3 regions of the Streptomyces griseoaurantiacus genome follow, and region 3 is predicted to be linked to each of the others. Evidence: riboswitches for the same ligand, from Rfam matches in the RefSeq annotation. Region 3 holds a riboswitch; each other region holds the start of a gene.
What was found. Region 3 has a riboswitch for cyclic di-AMP ahead of OHB09_RS19105 (transglycosylase SLT domain-containing protein). Riboswitches for the same ligand answer to the same signal wherever they lie in the genome.
Positions count from the first base shown of each region.

Region 1: it holds a riboswitch for cyclic di-AMP, as region 3 does, so the genes downstream of both, OHB09_RS28200 (M23 family metallopeptidase) here and OHB09_RS19105 (transglycosylase SLT domain-containing protein) in region 3, are expected to answer to the same signal.
Region 2: it holds a riboswitch for cyclic di-AMP, as region 3 does, so the genes downstream of both, OHB09_RS04600 (C40 family peptidase) here and OHB09_RS19105 (transglycosylase SLT domain-containing protein) in region 3, are expected to answer to the same signal.

Region 1 is NZ_CP108326.1:6,372,054-6,379,985, reverse strand. It holds gene OHB09_RS28210 (MBL fold metallo-hydrolase) at 1-152, opposite strand, end outside; gene OHB09_RS28205 (SGNH/GDSL hydrolase family protein) at 311-1,096, opposite strand; gene OHB09_RS28200 (M23 family metallopeptidase) at 1,390-2,322, opposite strand; cyclic di-AMP (ydaO/yuaA leader) riboswitch at 2,327-2,487, opposite strand; gene OHB09_RS28195 (tyrosine-protein phosphatase) at 3,001-3,798, shown strand; gene OHB09_RS28190 (DUF6126 family protein) at 3,859-3,978, opposite strand; gene OHB09_RS28185 (helix-turn-helix domain-containing protein) at 3,975-4,598, opposite strand; gene OHB09_RS28180 (aspartate aminotransferase family protein) at 4,707-6,143, opposite strand; gene dxs (1-deoxy-D-xylulose-5-phosphate synthase) at 6,140-7,932, opposite strand, start outside.
Region 2 is NZ_CP108326.1:1,014,582-1,022,513, reverse strand. It holds gene bioB (biotin synthase BioB) at 1-1,242, opposite strand, end outside; gene OHB09_RS04625 (8-amino-7-oxononanoate synthase) at 1,433-2,560, shown strand; gene OHB09_RS04620 (DUF397 domain-containing protein) at 2,596-2,886, opposite strand; gene OHB09_RS04615 (helix-turn-helix domain-containing protein) at 2,897-3,757, opposite strand; gene OHB09_RS04610 (ATP-binding protein) at 4,041-4,481, shown strand; gene OHB09_RS04605 (DUF6328 family protein) at 4,524-5,075, opposite strand; gene OHB09_RS04600 (C40 family peptidase) at 5,163-5,636, opposite strand; cyclic di-AMP (ydaO/yuaA leader) riboswitch at 5,640-5,845, opposite strand; gene ddaH (dimethylargininase) at 6,428-7,264, shown strand; gene rocD (ornithine--oxo-acid transaminase) at 7,261-7,932, shown strand, end outside.
Region 3 is NZ_CP108326.1:4,284,572-4,292,503, forward strand. It holds gene recQ (DNA helicase RecQ) at 1-1,285, shown strand, start outside; partial or broken gene OHB09_RS19090 (GntR family transcriptional regulator) at 1,301-1,456, opposite strand; gene fahA (fumarylacetoacetase) at 1,720-2,940, opposite strand; gene OHB09_RS19100 (Cof-type HAD-IIB family hydrolase) at 3,193-4,008, shown strand; gene OHB09_RS19105 (transglycosylase SLT domain-containing protein) at 4,074-4,559, opposite strand; cyclic di-AMP (ydaO/yuaA leader) riboswitch at 4,565-4,734, opposite strand; gene OHB09_RS19110 (polyprenyl synthetase family protein) at 5,306-6,316, shown strand; gene OHB09_RS19115 (LolA family protein) at 6,651-7,932, shown strand, end outside.

The DNA of each region.
Region 1 (7,932 bases), 2.1 Mb from region 3:
CGGGTGCGGGGGCCGTCGGGGTTCACGAAGACGCCGTCGGCGAAGTTCGGGGAACGGCGGATGCGGGCCAGGCGCTCGCCCGTGGGATCCGCGCCGAAGGACAGGGGCCGTAGCGGGCTGCGCCCGGAGCCGAGGGAAGGAAGGCCGGTCACGGCGTCTCCAGAGGTGTGCGTGGTGCGGTCCATTACCGGCGTCAACGGACGGCGGCCGGGGCGTGTTCCCCGCCCGTGGGGGACGCGGGGAACACGCGGCGGCCCAACCCCGGGGTGAATGAGTGCGGTTGGGGACCCGGCGGCCGGTACCGCCTGCCTCAGACCGCCGCGCCGATCCGCATCCTGATGTCCTCGGGCGAGATCCGGCCCTTGGCCACCACGGCGTCCCCGGAGGACTGGCCGCGCAGCCGCCGGCCGATCCACGGCACGAGATGTTCCCGCGCCCAGTGGATGTCGTCGCGCCGGATCTCCAGCGTCCCGCGCGGCGGCAGCGGCGGCCACGGCTGGTCGGGGTCGGCCGGGACGTCGAGGCCGAGCACCTGGCCGGCCCGCAGGGCGACCCGGGTGTGCCCCTCGGGCGAGAGGTGGAGCCGGTCGGTGTCCCAGGCCCGCCGGTCCTGCACCGTGCGCAGCGACCACAGGTCGAGCACGGGGCAGCCGTACCGGTCGGCGATGGCACGCACATGCCCGTTGTAGGTCGCGATCTTGCCGCGCAGGTGTTTGAGCACGGGGACGCCGCGGGTGTCGAAGCCCGTGGTGACCATGACCGTGCCGACCGCTCCGGCAAGGCGGGCGACGGCCCGCTCGAACCGTTCGGCGACCTCGTCCGGGTCGGTACCGGGGCGGATGATGTCATTGCCGCCCGCGCAGAAGGAGACCAGGTCGGGGGCGAGCTCCAGGGCCCCCGGGAGCTGGTCCGCGACGATCTGGTCGAGCAGTTTCCCGCGCACGGCGAGGTTGGTGTACCGGAAGTCGCCCTCGGGACGGCGGTCGGCGAGGAGTACCGCCAAGCGGTCGGCCCAGCCGAGGAAGGACCCGTCCGGGCCGGGATCGCCCACGCCTTCGGTGAAGCTGTCCCCCACCGCCACGTACGACCCGATCACTGATCTGTTGTCACTCTTCGAATCGTCTGCCACGTCGGCCCATCTTTCCTCCTGGGATGTGAGCTGCGCGACCGTAGGGAGGGGTTGACGGGCGGTGAGATAAGCCACGGGTCAAGGCTTGGTCAACATCGGAATAAGGACGGGGACGGGGACGGGGACGGGGACGGGCGCGGGAGCGGGGACGGGCGCGGATGCGGGTCCGGACACGGCCGAAGGCCGGACCCCGGGGATCGAGGGGTCCGGCCTTCGGGAGGCGGGTGCCGCGGGCCGTGAGGGCCGTGGGCCGTCAGCCGTCAGATGGCGACGCCGTGGGCGCGCAGGTACGCGACCGGGTCGAGGTCCGAGCCGTAGTTCGGGGTGGTGCGGATCTCGAAGTGCAGGTGCGGGCCGGTCACGTTGCCGGTGGCACCGGAGAGGCCGAGCTGCTGGCCCACGGTCACGGTCTGGCCGGCCGAGACGGAGAGCTGCGAGAGGTGGGCGTACTGGGCGTAGTGGCCGTCGGCGAGCTTGAGGACGACCTGGTTGCCGTACGCGCCGCCCCATCCGGCGGAGACGACGGTGGCGTCGGCTATCGCCTTGAGGCTGGTGCCGGTCGGGACGACGAAGTCGGTGCCGGTGTGGTAGCCGCTGGACCACATGCTGCCGGAGGCGTGGTAGGAGGTGCCGATGGCGGCGCCCTGGACCGGCAGGGTGTAGCCGGAGGAACTGCTCGTGGCGGGCTTGGCGGCGGGGGCTTCCTTCGCGGCGGACTGGCTGCCCTGCGCGGCCTGCGGCTGCTCGGCCTTCTCGGTCTTCTGGGTCTTCTCGGCGGCGCCGCTCTTCGCGGGGGCCTCGTGCGCGGCGGAGGAGGAACCCTGCGCGCTCGCCGGGGCCTTGGCGCCGAGGGTGAGCTTCAGGCCGGGGTGGATGAGCGAGGGGTCGCTGCCGACGGCCTCGCGGTTGTCCTCGTACAGCTTGTGCCAGCCACCGGCCACGTGCTGGTCACCGGCGATCTTGGCGAGCCAGTCTCCGGCCTTCACCGTGTAGGTGCGGGCGGCGTTCTCGTGGGCGCCCGCCGAGACGGAGGCGGCGGAGTGCTCGGGGGCGGAGGACGCGGGCGTCGCGGCGTGGGCGCCGGTGGCACCCAGGAGGGGCAGCGCGATCGCGGCGCCACCGGTTCCGGCGGCGGCGAGGGTCGTGGTGATGAACCGGGCCTTGGTGCGGCGGTGCTTACCCTTCGCGGGCATGTCGAATTCCTCTCCGGCGCCTGCGAGGTGAGCTGTCGGGTGCGAGCTGGAGATGCCCGGCCGCGCTGTGGCGGCTATACCCCGAGCCTGTCCCGGAAGACCGGACCAGGCGTTGTACCTGTGGGTCCCCCGCTCCTGCCGTGTACGGGTGGGTGAGTGCGGATTTCCGGGCGGCGGCAGGATTCGGCGTTCCGCTCGGAACGAGGGGGAACGTAAGCGAAATGGCGCCGCGACCACAACCTTCGGCTTTCCCGGACACCTTTTTCCCTTGATCGATTCAGGGAATTCGGGGTACGGCGCCACAAGTGGCGATCTTCCTTTGCCGCCGAATTCGCCGACGGAACAGGTGAATTACGTGAACATGACGTTCGACGCCCCGTCACGAATATGACGCTGCTCACCCGCGCCTTCACCGACGCGGAGCAATACCGGGCCAGTTGGAGCGAAGGTGCCGACCGATGACTATTCGGACAGAACTCCCTTATGGGGAGCGACCGGCTGGGCGATTCGTCGGTTCTGCGGCATTCGCGGGGAGAGGGAGGCGGGCGTGACGTGCGCGCTCGTGCGCGGGTGAGACCTGCGCGCGACCTGCGTGCAGGGGGCACCGGTGCCGTATCGTCGTCGGCGGAACGCGCCCCGCCGACGAGCCGCGTCGGCGGACGGATGGGAGGAGCACCCGTGACACAGCAGGTCCCGTCGACCGAGCCCGAGCTGGCCGGAGTGCGCAACTTCCGCGATCTGGGCGGGCTGCCGACCGCGGACGGCCGACGGGTGGCGTTGGGGCGGCTGTACCGCAGCGGCCACCTCGCGCACGCGACGGCCGAGGACGCGGTGTTCCTCGCCTCCCTGGGCCTGCACACGGTCTTCGACTTCCGCAACGCCGCGGACCACAGGCTGGAGGGCCCGGACGTGGAGCTGCCGGGCGTACGCAACGTGGGCCTGCCGCTGTCCGACCCGGCCGACGGGGCGGAGTTCTGGAAGATGGTGCGCGAGGGGAACCTGGACCAGCTGCGGGAGCTGCTGGACGAGGGCAGGGCCGCGGCGCGGATGATCGCCTCGTACCGCGCGATCGTGCGCGGACGCACGGCCGAGCACGCGCGGGTGCTGGGCACGCTGGCCGAGGGCGGAGTGCCGGCGCTGATGCACTGCTCGGCGGGCAAGGACCGGGCGGGACTGTCGATCGCCGTGACGCTGCTCGCGCTGGGCGTGGAGCGGGACGCGATCCTCGCCGACTACCTGGAGTCGAACGCGAAGCACCGCAGGTACAAGGTGCGCCGCACCGCGTCCTCGCCCGACGCGCACTCCCCCGAGGTGATGGAACTGATCGCCCCGCTGTTCGACGCGCGGGCCGAGTACCTCCAGGCGGCGTTCGCCGCGATCGAGGAGACCTGGGGCGGGGTGGACGCCTACCTGGAGCAGGGCCTCGGGGTCACTCCCGAGGTGCGTGCGCGGCTGCGGGACCACCTGCTGGACTGAGCCCCCGCGCCACTGAGCCCTTGGGCCCCGCCGCGCCCGGCCCGGCCCGCGCGGCGCGCGCTACTTGGCGCCCACCTCGAAGAGCAGCCAGATGAAGGCGGCGAAGAGGTGGCCGACGGCCAGGTAGACGAGCAGCCTGATCCACAGGGCACGCGGGAACTTCGTCTCGTAGTCGCTCATGGGGTCTCTCCGGTGAGGGGGCCGAGGCAGAGCGCGGTACTGGGGCTCTGCAGGAGGGTATGGACGAACAGCAGCTCGCAGCCGGAGGGGTCGGCGGCGGCGAGGCGATGCGGGGTGAGCGAGTCGAAGTGCGCGCTGTCCCCGGTGTCCAGCAGGTGCGCGGTGTCGCCGAGCCGCAGCCGCAGCCGCCCCCGCAGGACGTGGAGCCATTCCTCCCCCGGGTGGACGCGGACGATGTCGCCCTGGGTGCCGTGGGGGACGTGGACGCGCAGTGCCTGCATGCCGCGGCCGGGGGCGCCGGCCTGCCAGTACGTCCAGCCGCCGGCCCGGGTCGGCTCCGCGCGGTCGGCGCGGACGACCGCGTCACGCGCGGCGGTGGTCTCGCCGAGCAGCTCGGAGACGGTCGTGCCGTAGACGCGGGCGAGCGTGAGCAGCACGGGGAGGGACGGCTGGCGGTGACCGGTCTCCAGACGGGAGAGGTGGGCCGGCGAGAGGTCCGCGGCCCGGGCCGCGCTCTCCAGGGTCAGGCCCGCGTGGTGGCGCAGGGCGCGGAGCTGGGGCGCTACGGTGGAGAGGGCCGCGCCGGTCTCCGCCGACGGGGGCGGATCGGATGGGCTCATACCCCCGATTGAGCCAGACTTTTACCCCTGGGGCAATTTTCTTGCCTGACAGGCAAAAACCGGTGGGGCCCCGCGGACCGCGTGCCGCGGGGCCCCACCGGTCGCCGACTACCTGGCGGCCACCGCCTGCTTCACGAGGGTCTTGCCGAAGTCCCACATGAGGCCGCCCTCGTGGGCGTCGTCCATGACCGAGGTGAACGCCTCCAGGAAGCGGTCGACGTCGGCCTCGTCCACCACCAGCGGCGGGATCAGCTTGATCACCTCCAGGTGGTCCCCGGACACCTGCGTGAGGATGCGGTGCCGCTGCAGCAGCGGGACGACGACCATCTGCGCGAACAGCCCCTTGCGGGCCGCCTGCAGCATCGCCCACCGGCTCCGCAGTTTCAGCGACTTCGGCCGGCCGAACTCGATGCCGATCATCAGCCCCCGCCCGCGCACCTCGGAGAGCAGCTCGTACCGCTCCGTCAGGGCCTGGAGCCCGGACTTGAGCCGCTCCCCCATCGCGCGCGCGTGCGCGACGATCTGCTCGTTCTCCATCGCGTGCAGCACCGCGAGTCCCGCCGCCATCGCCTGCGCGTTCGCGCCGAAGCTCGCGGAGTGGACCAGGACGCGGTCCATGGACGAGTAGACCTTCTTGAAGATCCAGTCCTTGCCGAGCGTGGCCGAGACCGGCACGTAGCCGCCCGAGAGCGACTTCGCCACGCACACGAGGTCCGGCTCGACCCCGTCCTCGTGCTGGTAGGCGTAGAAGTCGCCGGTGCGGCCGAGGCCGGTCTGCACCTCGTCGGCGATGAGCAGCGCCTTGTGCCTGTGCAGCAGCTCCTGCGCGGCGCGCAGGTAGCCGGGGGGCGCCTCGTGCACGCCCTTGCCCTGGATCGGCTCGACGATCAGGGCGGCCACGTCGCCCTTCTTCAGCTCCCGGGCCAGTGCGTCGAGGTCGCCGAGCGGGATCGCGGTGTCGGGCAGCAGCGGGGCGAAGCCCTCGCGGAAGCCGTCCTCGCCGTTGACGGAGAGGGACCCGGTGGTCAGGCCGTGGAAGGCGTGGTCGCAGTACAGCACGCGGCGCCGTCCGGTGGCGTACCGGGCGAACTTCAGCGCCGTCTCGACGGCCTCGGTGCCGCTGTTGCCGAAGAAGACGCGGTCCAGGTGCGGGCTGTGGGACAGCAGTTTCTCCGCGAGCAGCCCGGGCAGCGGCGGGCAGTCGAACCGGGTCAGGTCGGCGAGGCCCGCGTCGAGGACGTCGTGCAGGGCCTTGCGGACCACCGGGTGGTGGCGGCCCAGGCCCATGACGCCGAAGCCGGCGAGCATGTCGAGGTGGTCGTTGCCGTCCGCGTCCCAGAAGTGGGCGCCCTCGGCCCGTTCGTAGACCTTGTCGAAACCGATGGTGTGCAGCATGCGGGGCAGCTGGTGGTTCATGTAGCGGCCGTGCAGGTCGTAGCGTTCGCCGCCGCGTTCGGCCAGCAGTCCCGCGAGGTCGAACTCCTTGCCCGTGTCCGCCTCCTGGCCTCGGGCGGTCTGGCGGGGCGCGGGTTCCGCGGTGGTCATACGTGGTTCTCCTCGGACGTCTTCACAGGTGGTTGCGGGTCCTGGCCCGGCCGGGCGCCGGTGGCGAGGCAGCCGCTGATCCGGCCCGCGATCTCGACGGGCGTCAGCCCGATGTCGGCGAGCACCTCGCCCCGCTTGGCGTGCGCGAGGAACTGCTCCGGGATGCCGAAGCGGCGCAGAGGCACGTCCACGTCGGCGTCGCCCAGGGCGAGCGCGACGGCGGAACCGACCCCGGCGGCGCGGCTGTTGTCCTCGACGACGGCGACCAGGCGGTGCCGGGCGGCGAGTCCCGGCAGGTCGGGGTCGACCGGTTTGACCCAGCGTGGGTCGACGACGGTGCAGCCGATGCCGCGGGCCTGAAGCAATTCGGCGGCCTGGAGGCAGACGGGCGCCATGACGCCGACGGCGACGAACAGCACCTCGGGTTCCTCGGCCCGGTGCAGCACGTCCATCCCGCCGATCCGGTCGAGAGCGGGGATCGCGGGGCCGACCGACTCCTTGGGGAAGCGGATCAGGGTCGGCGCGTCGTCCACGGCGACGGCCTCGCGCAGTTCGGCGCGGAGCTGCTCGGCGTCGCGCGGGGCGGCGATCCGCAGTCCGGGGACGACCTGGAGCACCGACATGTCCCACATGCCGTTGTGCGAGGGCCCGTCGACGCCGGTGACCCCGGCCCGGTCCAGGACGAAGGTGACCCCGCAGCGGTGCAGGGCCACGTCCATCAGGAGCTGGTCGAAGGCGCGGTTGAGGAAGGTGGCGTAGACGGCGACCACGGGGTGCAGTCCGCCGGTGGCGAGCCCGGCCGCGCTGACGGTGGCGTGCTGCTCGGCGATGCCGACGTCCCAGACCCGGTCGGGGAACCGTTCGGCGAACTTCCCCAGCCCCACCGGGTGCAGCATGGCCGCCGTGAGGGCGACCACGTCCTCGCGTTCCTCGCCGATGGCCACGATCTCCTCGCCGAACACCGAGGTCCACGAGGGGCCGCCGGCCGGGGCGAGGGGTGCGCAGGTCAGCGGGTCCATGACACCGACGGTGTGGAAGTGGTCCTCCTCATGGGCGAGCGCGGGTTCGTAGCCGCGGCCCTTCTCGGTGAGGCAGTGGACCAGGACGGGCCCGTGGAAGCGTTTCGCGCGGCGCAGCGCGGACTCGACGGCGCCGATGTCGTGGCCGTCGATGGGCCCGACGTACTTCAGGCCCAGGTCCTCGAACATGCCCTGTGGGGCGAAGGCGTCCTTGAAGCCCTTCTTCGCGCCGTGCAGGGCCTCGTAGACGGTGTTGCCGACGACGGGGGTGCGCTGGAGCACGTCCTTGCCCCAGGCGAGCGCCTTCTCGTAGCCGTCGGTGGTGCGCAGGGTCGCCAGGTGGTTGGCGAGGCCCCCGATGGTGGGCGAATAGGAGCGCTCGTTGTCGTTGACGACGATGATCAGCGGACGGTCCTTTGCGGCGGCGATGTTGTTCAGCGCCTCCCAGGCCATGCCGCCGGTGAGCGCGCCGTCGCCGATGACGGCGACGACGTGCCCCTCCTCGCCGCGCACCTCGCGGGCCTTGGCGAGGCCGTCGGCCCAGCCGAGCGCGGTGGAGGCGTGGCTGTTCTCGATGACGTCGTGCTCGGACTCCTCCCGCGAGGGATAGCCGGACAGTCCGCCCTTGCCGCGCAGTTTGGAGAAGTCCTGACGCCCCGTCAGCACCTTGTGCACATAGCTCTGGTGGCCGGTGTCCCACAGGATGCGGTCGACCGGCGACTCGAAGACCCGGTGGAGCGCGATGGTCAGTTCCACCACGCCCAGGTTGG
Region 2 (7,932 bases), 3.3 Mb from region 3:
AGCCGCGTCCGTACGCGCCGCGTCCGTACGAGCGGCGTCGGCTCCCGCCGCCGCGGACTCCGCCACGGACTCCGCCGCGGTGGACCCGGCCGCACCGGCGTGCCCCCCGCACCCGGCGCCCCCCGCCTCCGCCCCGCACCCGGCGCCCTCGCCGCGGTGGGACCCGCGGGCGCCGCCGTCTCCGTGGGACCCGCAGGCGCCCGCGCCCTCGTGCGCCCCGCAGCCGCAACCCGCGGCCGCCCGGTGCGCGGGCAGGGTCACCTCGTCCGCGCCCTCCACCTCGAAGCCGGCGTCGGCGATCATCTCCAGGTCGGCCCGGCCGGCCTGGCCCTCCGTGGTGAGGTAGTCCCCGAGGAAGATCGAGTTGGCCAGGTGCAGTGCGAGCGGCTGCAGGGTGCGCAGGTGCACCTCGCGGCCGCCCGCGATCCGCACCTCGACGTCCGGGCACACGAACCGCACCATCGCCAGGATGCGCAGGCAGCGCTGCGGGGTGAGGTTCCACTCCGCGGCCAGCGGGGTGCCCTCGACCGGGATGAGGAAGTTGACCGGCACCGAGTCCGGGTCCAGTGCGCGCAGCGCGAACACGACGTCGACCAGGTCCTCGTCGCTCTCGCCCATTCCGGCGATCAGCCCCGAGCAGGCCGACAGCCCTGCGGCGTGCGCCTTGCGCACGGTGTCGACCCGGTCGGCGTAGGTGTGCGTGGTGGTGATGTCCCCGTACGTGGCCTCGGAGGTGTTGAGGTTGTGGTTGTACGCGTCGGCGCCGGCCGCGCGCAGCCGCTCCGCCTGGCCCTCGGAGAGCAGTCCGAGGCAGGCGCACACCTCGACGTCCTCGTGCCGTTCCTTGATGGCCGCGATGGTGCCGGCCACGCGCTCCACGTCACGGTCGGTCGGGCCTCGCCCGGACGCCACCAGGCAGACCCTCTTGGCGCCGCCCGCCAGCCCCGCCGCCGCGGCCTTCGAGGCCTCCTCCGGCTTCAGCCAGCTGTACTTGAGGATGCCGGTGTCGGAGCCCAGTCGCTGCGAGCAGTAGGAGCAGTCCTCCGGGCACAGGCCCGACTTGAGGTTGACGAGGTAGTTGAGTTTCACCCGCCGCCCGAACCAGTGCCGGCGCACCCGCCCGGCCGCGGCCACCACGTCGAGCACGTCGTCGTCGGAAGTGGCGAGGACGGCCAGCGCTTCCTCGCGGGTCGGCGTCTCGCGCCGAAGCCCCTTGTCCACCAGCGTGTTCAGCAGGTTCATGGAAGCCGATCCTGGCGTACGACGGGTGCCCGGGCCAAGGAGGGATCGCACAACTCCGGGCGTGCGACGTGTGGGTATTGCCACACCCTGGGCGGCCCGTGCCCGCACTAGTGTCTGTGCACTGCCTACAAACGCGCGTGCGCACCGCCCGCGACGGCGAGGGCGTGAGCGCGAAAGCACCGGAGGGACCATGGCGTTCGGGTGGATCGAGGAGCAGACGCGGGCGCGCCGCCGGGCGGGTCTCGTACGGACCCTGCGGCCGCGGCCCGCCGACTCGCCGCTCCTGGACCTGGCGAGCAACGACTACCTGGGCCTGGCCCGCCACCCCGAGATCACCCGGTCGGCCGCCGAGGCGGCCCGCGTCTGGGGGGCGGGCGCCACCGGCTCCCGCCTGGTCACCGGCACCACCGAGCTGCACACGACGCTCGAGGGCGAACTCGCCGCGTTCTGCGGCTTCGAGGCGGCCCTGGTCTTCGCCACCGGGTACGCGGCCAACCTCGCCGCCGTCACGGCACTCGCGCCGCACGGCTCCCTGCTCGTCTCCGACGCGGGCAACCACGCCTCGCTGATCGACGGCTGCCGGCTCGCCCGCGGCACCACCCAGGTCGTGGCGCACGCCGACCCGGACGCGGTGCGCAAGGCGCTGGGCGCCCACCGGGGTCCGGCCGTCCTCGTCTCCGACACGGTGTTCTCGGTGGACGGCGACGCGGCACCGCTGGGCCGGCTGGCCGAGGCGGCACGGGAGTCCGGAGCGGGGCTCGTCCTCGACGACGCCCACGGGCTCGGCGTGCTCGGGGAGGGCGGCCGGGGCGCCCCGCAGGGGGCGGGAATCGCGGGCGCGCCGGACGTGGTCGTCACGGCGACGCTGTCGAAGTCGCTCGGCAGCCAGGGCGGGGTGGTCCTCGGGCCGGAGGCGGTGATCGCGCACCTGGTCAACGCGGCCCGGACGTTCATCTTCGACACCGGGCTCGCCCCGGCCGCCGCCGGGGCGGCGCTCGCCGCGCTGCGGCTGCTGCGCCGCGAACCCGAGCGGGCGGCACGGGCCCGCGAGGTGGCCGCCACGCTGTACGAGCGGCTGACGGCGGAGGGGTTCGAGGCGGTACGGCCCGACGCGGCCGTGGTCTCGGTACGGGCGCCGTCCCCCGAGCGGGCGGTGCGGTGGGCGGAGGAGTGCCGGGCGGCGGGACTCGCCGTCGGCTGCTTCCGTCCACCGTCCGTGCCGGACGGCGTCTCGCGGCTGCGGCTGACCGCGCGCGCGGACCTCACGGACGCCGAACTGCGGCGTGCGGTCGAGGTGATCCGCGCGACGCGGCCCTGACCCCCGAGGGACCGCCGGGCCCCGCCGGGTGCGGTTCAGCCCAGCGAGTCGAGGAAGTCCCGCCAGGCGCCGGGGGTGAAGAGCACGGCGGGTCCGGGAACCCGCTTGGAGTCGCGCACGGCGACCAGTCCGACGCAGGGTCCCGACCCCGGACAGGCCGTCTCCACGCAGTTGTTCATGCCGGTGCTGTGGCTGCTGCGCAGCCACAGCACCCCGGGCAGGGAGGCGCCGGCGGGCAGGGCCCGGGGGACGCCGGATCGGGCGGCGCGAGCGGCACCGGGAGCGGATGCGGAATGGGAAGCGGAAGCAGAAGCGGAAGCGGGCATGGGTTCCTCCTTACGCGCGTTCGGCGAGCGCGGTGAGGTGAGCCAATGAGTCCTCGGGCGAGAGAGCGTTGCTCTGCAAGGTGCTGAAGGCCTCGGCGTAGGCCTGGAGTTCTTCTTTCCGTTCCAGATAGAGGCTACTCGTCAAGTGGTCGAGAACCACCACGTCCAGATCAGAAGTGCTCGGAAACGAGAAGATTACGAAAGGGCCGGTGACGCCGATGTGCGCACCGGCGGCGAACGGCAGGATCTGGAGTCGGACATGGGGCAGTCGGGCGGCCGTCACCAGCCGTCTGAGCTGCTCCTCCATCACCGCCGGGCCGCCCACCTCGCGGCGCAGCACCGCCTCGTCGAGCACCGCGCTCATCCGCAGCGGTGGGTCACCGCGCAGTACGTCCTGCCGTGCGAGCCGTACCTCCACCAGAGTGTCGAGATGGGCGTCGTCCGGCGGGCCGACCGCCGCCCGGGTCACCGCACGGGCGTACTCGGGCGTCTGCAGGAGCCCCGGTACGACCAGCGTCTCCAGCGTGCGCATCGCACAGGCCTGCGCTTCCAGGCTGATGAAGTCGCGGTAGGCGGGCGGCAGCACCCCCCGGTAGGCGTGCCACCAGTTCTGCCGGCCGCCGCCGTCCTCCGAGCCCGCGAGCACCAGCAGCAACTCGCGCAACTGCGGGTCGACGACCTCATAGGCGTCGAGCAGCAGCCGCACATCGGCCGGTTTCACCCCACTGGAGCCCGTCTCGATCCGGCTCACCTTCGACTGGTGCCAGCCGACCCGGGCCGCCGCCTGTCCGCTGGTGAGACCCGCCCGCGCGCGCTGGGCGCGTAATTCCGCGCCGAGTTTGCGGCGGCGCACCGCTGGTCCGTACTGCATGGCCGACTCCTTCCGCCCGGCGTGCGCACACGCGTCGCGGCGACGGCGAGCGCCGGCGGGCCCGGTTGGCGACGGTAGAGGATGGACCGAGCATGCGCCCATATACGGTCGGTCGTCGGATAGTTCACCGCTTCGGGCGACAGATATATGCATATCTTGGGGGATCGGCAGCAGGGAGCCCGCGGGTGGTGGCAGTCTGACGCGCAGCACCAAGTCCGGGACCGCAAGCGCGAAGTTCGCTCCGTGCCGGGCTCCGGTCCCGTGGGAAAGGGGCGACGACGCCATGGCAGATCACCAGGAAGCATCCGTCACTCTGCCGAGCGATCCCGCCTCGGTCTCCGCGGCCCGAAGATACGTCGCGGGCGTCCTCGCCGACTGGGGACTGCCACCCGACGCCGAGGCCGCGGACACCGTGCGCCTGATCGTCTCCGAGCTCGCCACCAACGCCGTGCAGCACACCCTGGGAATGTCGCCCACCTTCACCGTCGACCTGGTCCTCGACCGGGACGAGCGGCTCCGCGTCGGGGTGACCGACGGTCACCCGCGCTTCCCCAAGAGGCTGCCTGCCGCCGTGCAGCAGGACAACGGGCGCGGTCTGGTCATCGTCCGCTGGCTGACGGCCGAGTGCGGCGGACGGCTCAGCGTGCGGCCCACCCGGGAGGGCGGGAAGACGATCGAGGCCGAGCTGCCGTGGAAGGTGCCCGCGGTCCAGCCGGACCCGTGAAGGGAGCGCCCCTCAGCCCCTCAGCCCTCAGCCCTCGGCCCCTCAGTCCTCGGAGGACTTGCGTCCCCGGCCGCCGGGCGTCTCGGTGGGGCCCTCCGTGACCGGCTGGTCCGTACGGACGCTGGTGCGGCGGACCAGCCGCGGCAGGACCCCCCACAGCAGCACGCACGCCGCCATGGTTCCCGCGCCCGCGGCGATACCCGCCGCCCGGCCCAGCGTCACGTCCACGACGAGCAGCACCGAGCCGGTGAACGCCAGCATCAGCACCGCCAGGCCGGCCGAGGCCAGCCGTGAGGAGACCTGCACGATCACCGGCTTCGCGTTCTGCTGGAACAGCGAGCGGTGCAGCGCCGCCGGCGCGGTGAACAGGACGGCCGCCAGCATCGACAGCAGCAGTGTGACGACGTACGTCGTGCGCTGGAAGGCGTCGATGTCCGGGAAGCGCTGGGTGAAGGCGAGCGTCAGCAGGAAGGCGAACAGGATCTGCACGCCCGCCTGGGTGACGCGCACCTCCTGCAGCAGCTCGGCGAAGTTGCGGTCGGCGCGTTCCAGCGGGGTCTCGTTGCGAAGCTCGTGGTGAGGACGGTCGGCCATGTCACACACATAACCGTTCCTCGGCGGCTCACGCCCCCGCGCACGTCACACGGCGACCGGCCACGCGCCGAGACCCCCGCCGGACGGTCAGCGCACCCTGCCGTACCAGACGCTCTTGGTCCACAGCTTCTGCAGCCGTACGACGTCACCGGTCTTCGGCGCGTGCCAGATCTTGCCCTTCCCGGCGTAGATGCCCACGTGGTAGACGTAGCTGCCCGAGTGGAAGAACACCAGGTCGCCCGCCTTGCGGTGGGAGGACGAGATGTGGCGCGTCTTGTTGTACTGGGCCGCCGCCGTCCGGGGGAGCTTCTTGCCCGCCTTCTTGAACGAGTACAGCGTCAGCCCGGAGCAGTCGAACCGCTTCGGCCCGGTGGCGCCCCACTGGTAGGGGGAGCCCTTCTTCGACGCCGCGACGTGCAGCGCCTTCGTCGCCGTGGTCGCGGCGGACGCCTGGGAGGCGACGCCGGGGACCGCGATGCTGCCGCCCACGGCGGCGAGGGTGAGGGCCGAGGCGGTGCCGGCCCGGGTCAACAGCGACGGGACACGATCGAGCGCAGTCATGCGCAACCCTTCGTCAGCCGCCTGTGAAGGATGACCTGTCGGATTCGGGCTGGCGAAGTTGCCCGGCCGCTGACGCGGCTTCACCCCAAGGGCTGCTCGGCACGGACTGTCCGTACCGGCGACCCGTCTTGCTCGGGTCCTCCACTCCTGCCGATCCACTCCTGTCGACCGGTCATCCGGGCGGCGGCAGGATTCGGCGTCCGCCCGGACCGCCCCGCCTCTTGTGGCGGGGGCTGTCGCAAGGGATCTTCACCCACCGATGTCTGAAAATCCCAACGGAAACGGAGCTTTGTGTTGTTACTCACCACTCTGCTGTTCGAGTGAACACCCCCCGTTCCAGGGCGCGTCCAGCATCGGGAGGAGCCCCGGACCAGCACCGGAATACCTCGTTCCGCCTGGTGTCCACCCGTGCCGCGCAACCGGGGCGGTCACAAAAGTCGAGGTATGCGTACACCGAAAGGGGGTAACCCGTCCGGCCCCCCGCGCCGGAGTGTCGCGCACGCCCGGGCCTCGGCCGCGCGGTCCCCGAGTCGCTCGCCGGAGCGGCTCGCCACCGTTCGCCGGAGCGGCTCCCGCACCGTTCGCCGGAGCGGCGCGCGAGCCGAACGTCGGAGCGGTGCGCGAGCCGAACGTCGGCGTGGCTCGCGCGCCGCGCAAGAACGTTGCGGGACCCCGCGCCCGCACGCAGCGAAACTGCGCGTACACGCAGTTTTCGTCACTTGTCCGCCTCCGTGCGCCCTCCCTACCGTGGTCTCACCCCCTTGGCACCGCATCAGCGGAGGTACCCCTTCGTGCCCGACTCCCGTGTGCCGCGCCCCCGGCGCTATCTCGTCTGCGAACCCACCTACTTCGCCGTCCGGTACGCGATCAACCCCTGGATGCACCCCGACGTGCCCGTCGACACCGGCCTCGCCCTCCTCCAGTGGCGCGACCTGGTCCGGACGTACCGCGAGTACGGCCACACCGTCGAGAACGTGCCCCCCGTCCCCGGCCTCCCCGACATGGTCTTCGCCGCCAACTCCGCCCTCGTGCTCGGCGGCCGCGTCTTCGGCTCCCTCTTCCACGCCCCCGAACGCCGCCCCGAGTCCGCCGCCTACACGGCCTGGTTCAAGGCCGCCGGCCACGACGTGTACCGGCCCGAATCGGTGTGCGAGGGCGAGGGCGACCTGATCCCGGCCGGCCGGTACGTCCTGGCCGGCACCGGCTTCCGCACCACCCCGGAGGCCCACCGCGAGGCCCAGGAGTTCTTCGGCGTCCCGGTCGTCGGACTGCGGCTGGTGGACCCGTACTTCTACCACCTCGACACCGCCCTGTTCGTCCTCGACCCGGGGGAGCCCGGACCCGGACAGGAGGCGAACATCGCCTACTACCCGCAGGCGTTCTCGCCCGGCAGCCGCGAGGTACTGGCCCGGCTGTTCCCCGACGCGGTCCTCGCCACCCGGGAGGACGCGCGTGTCCTCGGCCTCAACGCGGTCTCGGACGGCCGTCACGTGTTCATGCCCCCGCAGGCCACGGCCCTCGCCGGCCGGCTCGCCGCCCGCGGATACGTCCCCGTCCCCGTCGACCTGTCGGAGTTCCTCAAGGCAGGCGGGGGCATCAAGTGCTGCACCCAGGAGATCCGTTCATGACCGCTCCCGCCCGCACCCACACCACCACCGCAGGGATCATCCGCGCCGAGGAGCCGGTCCTGGCGCACAACTACCACCCGCTGCCCGTGGTCCTCGCCCACGGCGAGGGCACCTGGGTGGAGGACGTCGAGGGCCGCCGCTACCTCGACATGCTCGCCGGCTACTCCGCCCTCAACTTCGGGCACCGTCACCCCGCGCTGATCGAGGCGGCCCACCGCCAGCTCGACCGGCTCACCCTCACCTCGCGCGCCTTCCACCACGACCGGCTCGCCGCCTTCGCCGCCTCACTCGCCGAACTGACCGGCCTGGACACGGTGTTGCCGATGAACACCGGCGCGGAGGCCGTGGAGAGCGCGGTGAAGGTGGCCCGCAAATGGGCGTACGACGTGAAGGGCGTGCCCGAGGACCGGGCGACGATCGTCGTCGCCGCCGACAACTTCCACGGGCGTACGACGACGATCGTCGGCTTCTCCACCGACCCGGTGGCCCGTACCGGCTTCGGCCCCTTCGCGCCCGGCTTCCGCGTCGTCCCCTACAACGACCTGGCGGCCATGGAGGCGGCGGTCGACGAGACGACGGCGGCGGTGCTGATCGAGCCGATCCAGGGCGAGGCCGGGGTGATCATCCCGGACGAGGGCTATCTGGCCGGGGTACGGGAGCTGACCCGG
Region 3 (7,932 bases):
CGCCCGGCACTTCGTCGCCAGCTTCGACCGGCCCAACATCCAGTACCGCATCGTGCCGAAGGCGGAGCCGAAGAAGCAGCTCCTGTCCTTCCTCCGCGAGGAGCACGCGGGCGACGCGGGCATCGTGTACTGCCTCTCGCGCAACTCGGTGGAGAAGACCGCCGAGTTCCTGAGCGCCAACGGCGTCGAGGCGGTGCCGTACCACGCCGGTCTGGACGCCGGGACGCGCGCCGCCCACCAGGCGCGCTTCCTGCGGGAGGACGGCCTGGTGGTCGTCGCGACGATCGCCTTCGGCATGGGCATCGACAAGCCGGACGTCCGCTTCGTCGCCCACCTCGACCTGCCCAAGTCCGTCGAGGGCTACTACCAGGAGACGGGCCGGGCCGGCCGTGACGGACTGCCGTCCACGGCCTGGATGGCGTACGGCCTCAACGACGTCATCCAGCAGCGCAAGATGATCCAGTCCGGCGAGGGCGACGAGACGTTCCGCAGACGGGCCGCCGCCCACCTCGACGCGATGCTCGCGCTGTGCGAGACCGTCCGGTGCCGCCGAAGCCAGCTCCTCGCCTACTTCGGCCAGGACGCGGACGCCGAGGCCTGCGGCAACTGCGACACCTGTCTGAGCCCGCCGGAGACCTGGGACGGCACGGTCGTCGCGCAGAAGGTGCTGTCCACGGTGTGGCGGCTGGAGCGGGAGCGGCGGCAGAAATTCGGCGCCGGCCAGATCATCGACATCCTGCTGGGCCGGCGCACGGCCAAGGTGATCCAGTTCGACCACGACCAGCTCTCGGTGTTCGGCATCGGCGACGAACTGGCCGAGGGCGAGTGGCGTGGCGTCGTACGGCAGTTGCTGGCCCAGGGGCTGCTCGCGGTCGAGGGGGAGTACGGCGCGCTGGTGCTCACCGAGGAGAGCGGCACGGTGCTGTGGCACGGACGGGAGGTGCCGCTGCGCAAGGAGCCGAAGAGGCCGACGGCCTCGCGTGCCTCCGGCGGCGGCCGGGGCGAGCGCAAGGCACGGGCGGCGGCGCCCGAGCTGCCGGCCGAGCTGGTCCCGGCGTTCGAGGCCCTGCGGGCCTGGCGCGCCGAGCAGGCCCGTGAGCAGGGCGTTCCCGCGTACATCATCTTCCACGACGCGACCCTCCGGGAGATCGCGACGGCCCGGCCGAGCACGGTGGCCGAACTCGGCGCCATCAACGGGGTCGGCGAGAAGAAGCTGGCCACCTACGGGGAGGGCGTGCTGGGGGCACTGGCCTCCGTGCCGGAGCCGGGGGAGGAGCGGATATAGCGGCTCCCGGCGCCCCGGGAGGGTGCCGGTGGGGAAGCAGCCGGTCAGGATCTGCCGGCGCAGCAGGTCGGCGAGCTGGCGCGCCCGGTCCGCACGCAGCCGGCGCCGGCGGGCGGCGACGGTGGTCGCGCCCTGCCCGGCGTGGTCCCGGATGCGCTCGGTGGCCGGCATGCGGGGAACCCTGCTGAAACAGTGGGGTATGGGGTGTTGCCGGAGTGTCGCACCATGTGGGACGGCGTCAGATCGCTTGCTGACCCGCGACGTTGGCGGCAGACGCGTGAGATGCGCCACTGGCGCCGCCCCCACGCGTCCGCGCCGCTTCTCACACGTGCGCCCCGCACCTCACGCGTCCGCGCCGCTTCTCGCGCGTCCGCCCTCGCGTCCGCGCCACTGCTCGCGCGTGCGCGCCGCCCCGCAGGCTCCCGTCGCCCGGCTCACGCTCCCGGAACCACGCGCCCCGACACCTCGCCGAGTCCGACCCGGGCGCCGTCCGGGCCCGGGGCCCAGGCCGTGAGGGTGACCTCGTCGCCGTCCTGGAGGAAGGCGCGCTCACCCCCGGGCAGCCGCAGCGGCTCCCGGCCGTTCCAGGTCAGTTCCAGCAGCGAGCCCCGCTCACGCGCCCCCGGCCCGCTGACCGTGCCCGACCCGTACAGGTCGCCCGTGCGCAGCGAGGCCCCGTTCACCGTCATGTGGGCGAGCTGCTGCGCGGCCGTCCAGTACATCGTCGCGAAGGGCGGCTCCGAGACCACATGGCCGTTGACCGCCACGGAGATCCGCAGGTCGTAGCCGCCGGGCTCCTCCTCGGGGCCGGAGTCGTCCAGGTAGGGCAGCAGCGGGTGCGTGCGGGCCGGCGGGGCCACCCGGGCCTCGTCCAGCGCGTCGAGCGGGGTGATCCACGCGGAGACCGACGTGGCGAAGGACTTGCCGAGGAAGGGGCCGAGGGGCACGTACTCCCAGGCCTGGACGTCCCGGGCCGACCAGTCGTTGAGCAGGCACAGTCCGAAGACGTGGTCGCGGAAGGCGGACAGCGGCACGGGCCGGCCCAGCGGCGAGGGCGTGCCGACGACGAAGCCGACCTCCGCCTCGATGTCGAGCCGCACCGAGGGGCCGAACACCGGATCGGGGTCGGTCGGCGCCTTGCGCTGCCCCGAGGGCCGTACGACCTCCGTTCCGGACACCACGACCGTGCCCGCGCGCCCGTGGTAACCGATGGGCAGGTGCTTCCAGTTCGGGGTGAGGGAATCGGCCGCGTCCGGACGGAAGATCTGCCCGACGTTCCGCGCGTGGTGCTCGGAGGAGTAGAAGTCGACGTAGTCCGCGACCTCGAACGGCAGGTGCAGCCGCACCTCGGACAGCGGGTGCAGCATCCCGGCGACCGCCTCCCGGTGGGAGGGGACGGTGACCCACGCGGTCAGCGCGCGCCGCACGTCGGACCAGGCGGTGCGGCCCGCCGCCAGCAGCGGGTTCAGCGTCGGCCGGGCGAGGAGCGAGGCGTAGGGCGAACCGAGGGCGAGGGCCGCGGCGCCCGCGTCGAGCACGTGCGCGCCGAGCCGGACGCCGACCGTCCGCGCGGTGCCGCCGGGCGGGGTGAAGACGCCGTAGGGAAGGTTGTGCGGGCCGAAGGGATCGCCCTCGGGGACGTCGAACGGGGGCATGCGGTGCTGCCTCGCTTTCCTGCGCGCCGGGCGGGGACACGTTCCCGCTGGTGGCGGGGGACGTGTCCCGGTGGTCGGGCCACACGTTACGGCCGAGTCGCCCGTCATGGGCAGTATGCGTGAGGGGTGTTGGCCAAGGGCGTAGGCGCCGTGCGTCAACTGTCGTTGCCGAGGCGGGCGTTGTACCTGAGAAAGCGGACGTCGGCCGGTTCGGGGCGGGTCGGTGGGGCCCGGCATCCGTATTCTCTGATCATGGCCGCACCCACCGCATATGCCCTCATCGCCACTGACCTGGACGGAACGCTGCTGCGCGGCGACGACACGCTCTCCGACCGGTCCCTCGCCGCGCTCGCGCGGGTGGCCGCCGCCGGGGCGACACACCTCGTGGTGACGGGGCGGCCGGCACCGAGGGTGCGCCCCCTCCTGGAGGACCTCGGCGGTGAGGGGCTCGCGGTGTGCGGGCAGGGCGCGCAGCTGTACGACGCCGGCGCCGACCGGCTGCTGTGGTCCGTCACCCTGGACCGGGAACTGGCCGAGACCGCGCTGGGCAAGGTGGAGGCCGAGGTCGGCGAGGTGTACGCCGCCGTCGACCAGGACGGGGCGGACGGGCTGACGCTGATCGAGCCCGGCTATCTGATGCCGCACCCCACGCTGCCCGCCGTCCGGGTCGGCAGGCGCGAGGACCTGTGGGCAGAGCCCATCAGCAAGGTGCTGCTGCGCCACCCCTTCCTCTCCGACGACGAACTGGCGGCGGTGGCCCGGGGGGCGGTCGGTTCACTGGCCACGGTCACCATGTCGGGGCCCGGGACCGTCGAACTCCAGCCATGCGGGGTGACGAAGGCGACCGGGCTGGCGCTGGCAGCCGAGCGGCTGGGACTGCCGCCCTCGCGCACCCTGGCCTTCGGGGACATGCCCAACGACATCCCCATGTTCGACTGGGCCGCGCACGGCGTGGCCATGGCCAACGCCCATCCCGAACTCAAGGCGGTCGCCGACGAGGTCACGGCGTCGAACGAGGACGACGGCATCGCCGTCGTCCTCGAACGTCTCTTCCCGCCGGCGCCCTGAACCCGGGCCCGCACGGGGGCTGCGAAGGGCCGGGCCTTCCGGCCCCCGCCCCCGGCACGGTCGGCTCAGTACGCGCCGAACACGTTGTCGATCGAGCCGTACCGCGCGGCCGCGTAGTTGCAGGACGCCGTGATGTTGGCGACCGGGTCGAACGGGTCGAGCGAGGTGCCGGGCACGTGGTAGGCCAGGAACGTCGGGTCGATGATCTGGAGCAGGCCCTTGGAGGGGGTGCCCTTCGCGGCGTTGGAGTCCCAGTTGTTCACGGCGAGCGGGTTGCCGGAGGACTCCCGCATGATGTTGCGGTGGATGCCCTCGTAGCTGCCGGGGATGCCGTTCTGCGCCATGACCGCCAGCGACTGCTGGATCCAGCCGTCCAGGTTGTCGGCGTAGCCGGCCGTGGTGGCGGTGGTCGTCACCGCGGTCGTGCTCGCGGTGGCCGCCGTGGTCGTGGCGGCGGAGGCCTGGGTGGCGCCGAACAGCGGGAGCGCGAGGGCGGCGGCACCGGTGCCGGCGGCGATCAGGGCGCGGGTGGGCAGGGGAAAGCGGGGCATGGCGGATGTCCTCTCCGTCGCCTGCGAGGTGAGCTGTCGGGTTCGGGCTGGGAGGTGCCCGGCCGGCCCGCACACGCGGAACCGGCTTCACCCCTAGCCGGGCCGGGACTTGGCCCGGACCGGCGACTTACCTGGGTCCCCCGCTCCTGCCGCACGAGATGGGTGCATGGGTGTCCGGACAGCGGCAGGACTCGGCGTTCCGTCCGGATCGGGGAGGAAGCTATGCGAGGAAACCTGTGAGGAACAAGTGACGAAAACGCGATTGTCCCCGGTTGATCTTGCGGTGGGTGTTTTGGGCTGTTGATCCTTTGTGCGCCGCCGGGCTCAACTGGGCGCCCAGGTAAGGGGAATGTCAGATTCCGCTACGACGGCCCCCGGTGGAGTCGCGCGTGACCCAATTCACTGGGCAGCTGAGACGGACGTATGGTGCGGAATACCCCTCAATGGTGCAAGTCGGCGGAGTGGTGGACGTCGGGGTCGTCCGGCCGGGCGCCGGGGGGTCTCGCGGGCGCCGGCGGGGACTCGCCCGGAGGGGTGACACGGTGTGGATCATGCGCGTGTCGGCACATAGCCGTGCGTATCACCCGATCACGAACATGCCGTCTCTGATCCGATACGTCCCGGCCTGGAACCATGGGCGCTCGTGGTGATCGAAACATGACCGGATACGCTGACTTGAGTGAGGGCAGCGACCTATCGACAAACCGTGTAACCGTCACCAGACACCAGCAGACAGGAGACCCCTCGTGACCGTCGTCGGGCCATTCGGGCTGAGCGTGCGGGACCAGGCTCTGGAAGCCGATGTCCAGGTCGGTCTGACGGCTGTCGAGGAGGGCCTGCTCGAAGCCACCAAGAGCGAGGTCGCCTTCATCACGGAGGCCGCCCAGCACCTCGTCCGTGCGGGTGGCAAGCGCTTCCGTCCGCTGCTCGTGATGCTGGCGGCGCAGTTCGGCGACCCCTACGCCCCGGGAATCGTGCCCTCGGCGGTCGTCGTCGAGCTCACCCACCTCGCCACGCTCTACCACGACGACGTCATGGACGAGGCCGAGGTGCGGCGCGGGGTGGACAGCGCGAACACCCGCTGGGGCAACTCGGTCGCGGTCCTCACCGGTGACTTCCTCTTCTCCCGCGCCTCCCACATGCTGGCCGACCTCGGCCCCGAGGCGGTGCGCATCCAGGCGGAGGCGTTCGAGCGCCTGGTCACCGGCCAGATCCTGGAGACCGCCGGGCCGCGCGACGGCCGGGACCCCGTCGAGCACTACCTCGACGTGCTGGCCGGCAAGACCGGCTCGCTGGTCGCGGTCGCCTGCCGGTTCGGCGCGATGATGTCCGGCGCCGACGAGACGGTCGTGGACGTGCTCACGCAGTACGGGGAGCGGCTCGGCGTCGCCTTCCAGCTCGCCGACGACGTGCTCGACATCGCCTCCGACTCCCGGGAGTCCGGCAAGACGCCGGGCACCGACCTGCGCGAGGGCATCCCCACCCTGCCGGTGCTGCGGCTGCGGGAGCGCGCCGAGCGGCTCGGCCTGCCGGCGGACGTGGCCCTGTGCGAGCTGCTCGACTCCGACCTGGCCGAGGACGCCCGGCTCGCCGAGGCGCTGGAGCGGCTGCGGGAGCACCCGGCCCTGGAGCAGGCGCGGCGGGACACCGTGCGCTACGCGGAGGACGCGCGGTCGGCGCTGGCCCCGCTGCCGGAGTGCGCGGCGAAGAAGGCGCTGACGGAGATGTGCGAACTGGTCGTGCACCGGGCCGGATGAGCCCCGGGCCGGGTCGTCGGCGCGGACCGCCCGCCACCCGGAACGCCCCGGCCCGCTCACCCGTCGGGACCTCGTGAAGTCCTCCGGCGACTCTCCCACCCCTACGGGTGGGTGGACGCTCTCCACCCTCGTGTCATACCGCAGGAGTACGCGGAGTTGGCTCCGGGGGTTGACGCCGTGCCGCGGACTTTTTGGTCATATGGAGAGGACCACCTCCCCGGACTTCGGGTGACAATGGCGGCACGGGGTGGGAAGTCCCGGCTCGAGGGCGAAACGCAGAGCCAGGGGGAGCGCGAGCACGGCAGCCGCCGCCGACGACGGAGGTAAGGCACACATGGCACCGTACGGAACCGACGACATCACCCCCGGTCAGACCCCCGGCGGGAACACGGGTGGCAGCGCCGGAGACGCGGGCGGGGCGCGGCGCAGGGCCTCGCGGTACGTCGTCCCGGCCGCCGTGGTGGGGGTGGCGGCGGCGACCATCGGGCTCGTCCCGGCGCTCGCCGACTCCGGCGACCCCGACCTGCCGAGGATCAGCGCACAGGAACTCGTCGAGAAGATCGCCGCCTCGGACGTGGACCGGCTCTCCGGCACCTTCAAGGTCACCACCGACCTGGGCCTGCCGGACCTGGGCGGTCTGGAGAGCGGCCTGCTCTCCGGCGTCTCCTCGCAGGGCGGCTCCACCGCCGACCCCTCCGCCAGGCTGACGGAGCTGGCGAGCGGCACGCACACCGTGCGGGTGGCGATGGACGGCCCGGACAAGCACAAGTTGTCCCTCGTCGAGAAGGCCGCCGAGTACAGCGTCATCCACAACGGCGACGAGGTGTGGGCCTACGACAGCGGGTCCAACGAGGCCTTCCACGCCCAGGAACCGGGCGGCGCGAAGCACGACCGTGAGGGGAAGCGGGGCGGCGGGCATCACGGTCCCGGGTCCGGGGACTCCTCCGTGACCCCCAAGGAACTCGCCGAGCAGGTCCTGAAGGCGGCCGACGGCACGACGTCGGTCTCGGTCGACGGCACCGTCCGCGTGGCCGGCCGGGACGCCTACAAGCTGCTGGTCAAGCCGGAGAAGCCCGGTTCGACGGTCGGTGCCGTCAGCATCGCGGTGGACGCGCGCACCGGCATGCCGCTGAAGTTCACGCTCACCCCCTCCTCGGGCGGTGCCGCCGTGGTCGACGCGGGCTTCACCAAGGTCAGCTTCGCCCGCCCGGCCGCGTCGACGTTCGACTTCACCCCGCCCAAGGGCACCAAGGTCACCGAGGAGGACGAGGCCGAGAGGTCGGCACCGCACAGGGGCCCGGGCGGCATGGTCGGCGGCGGTCTTCCCGGCCTGGGCGGCCTGGGAAGCCTCGGCAGCACGGAGGGCGCCAAGACGATCGGCGAGGGCTGGTCGGCGATAGCCGTGTTCGGAGAAGCGGGGGACAAGCCCTCCGGCTCCTCGCGCGGCCGGGCCGAGGACGGTACCGCCTCCGGCCTCCTGGGCTCCTTCGGGGACAAGGTGACCGGCAGGTTCGGCTCGGGCACGGTCTTCTCGACCCGCCTGGTGAACGCGCTGGTCACGGACGACGGCAGGGTGTACGCGGGCGCGGTCACCAAGGACGCGCTGGTGAAGGCGG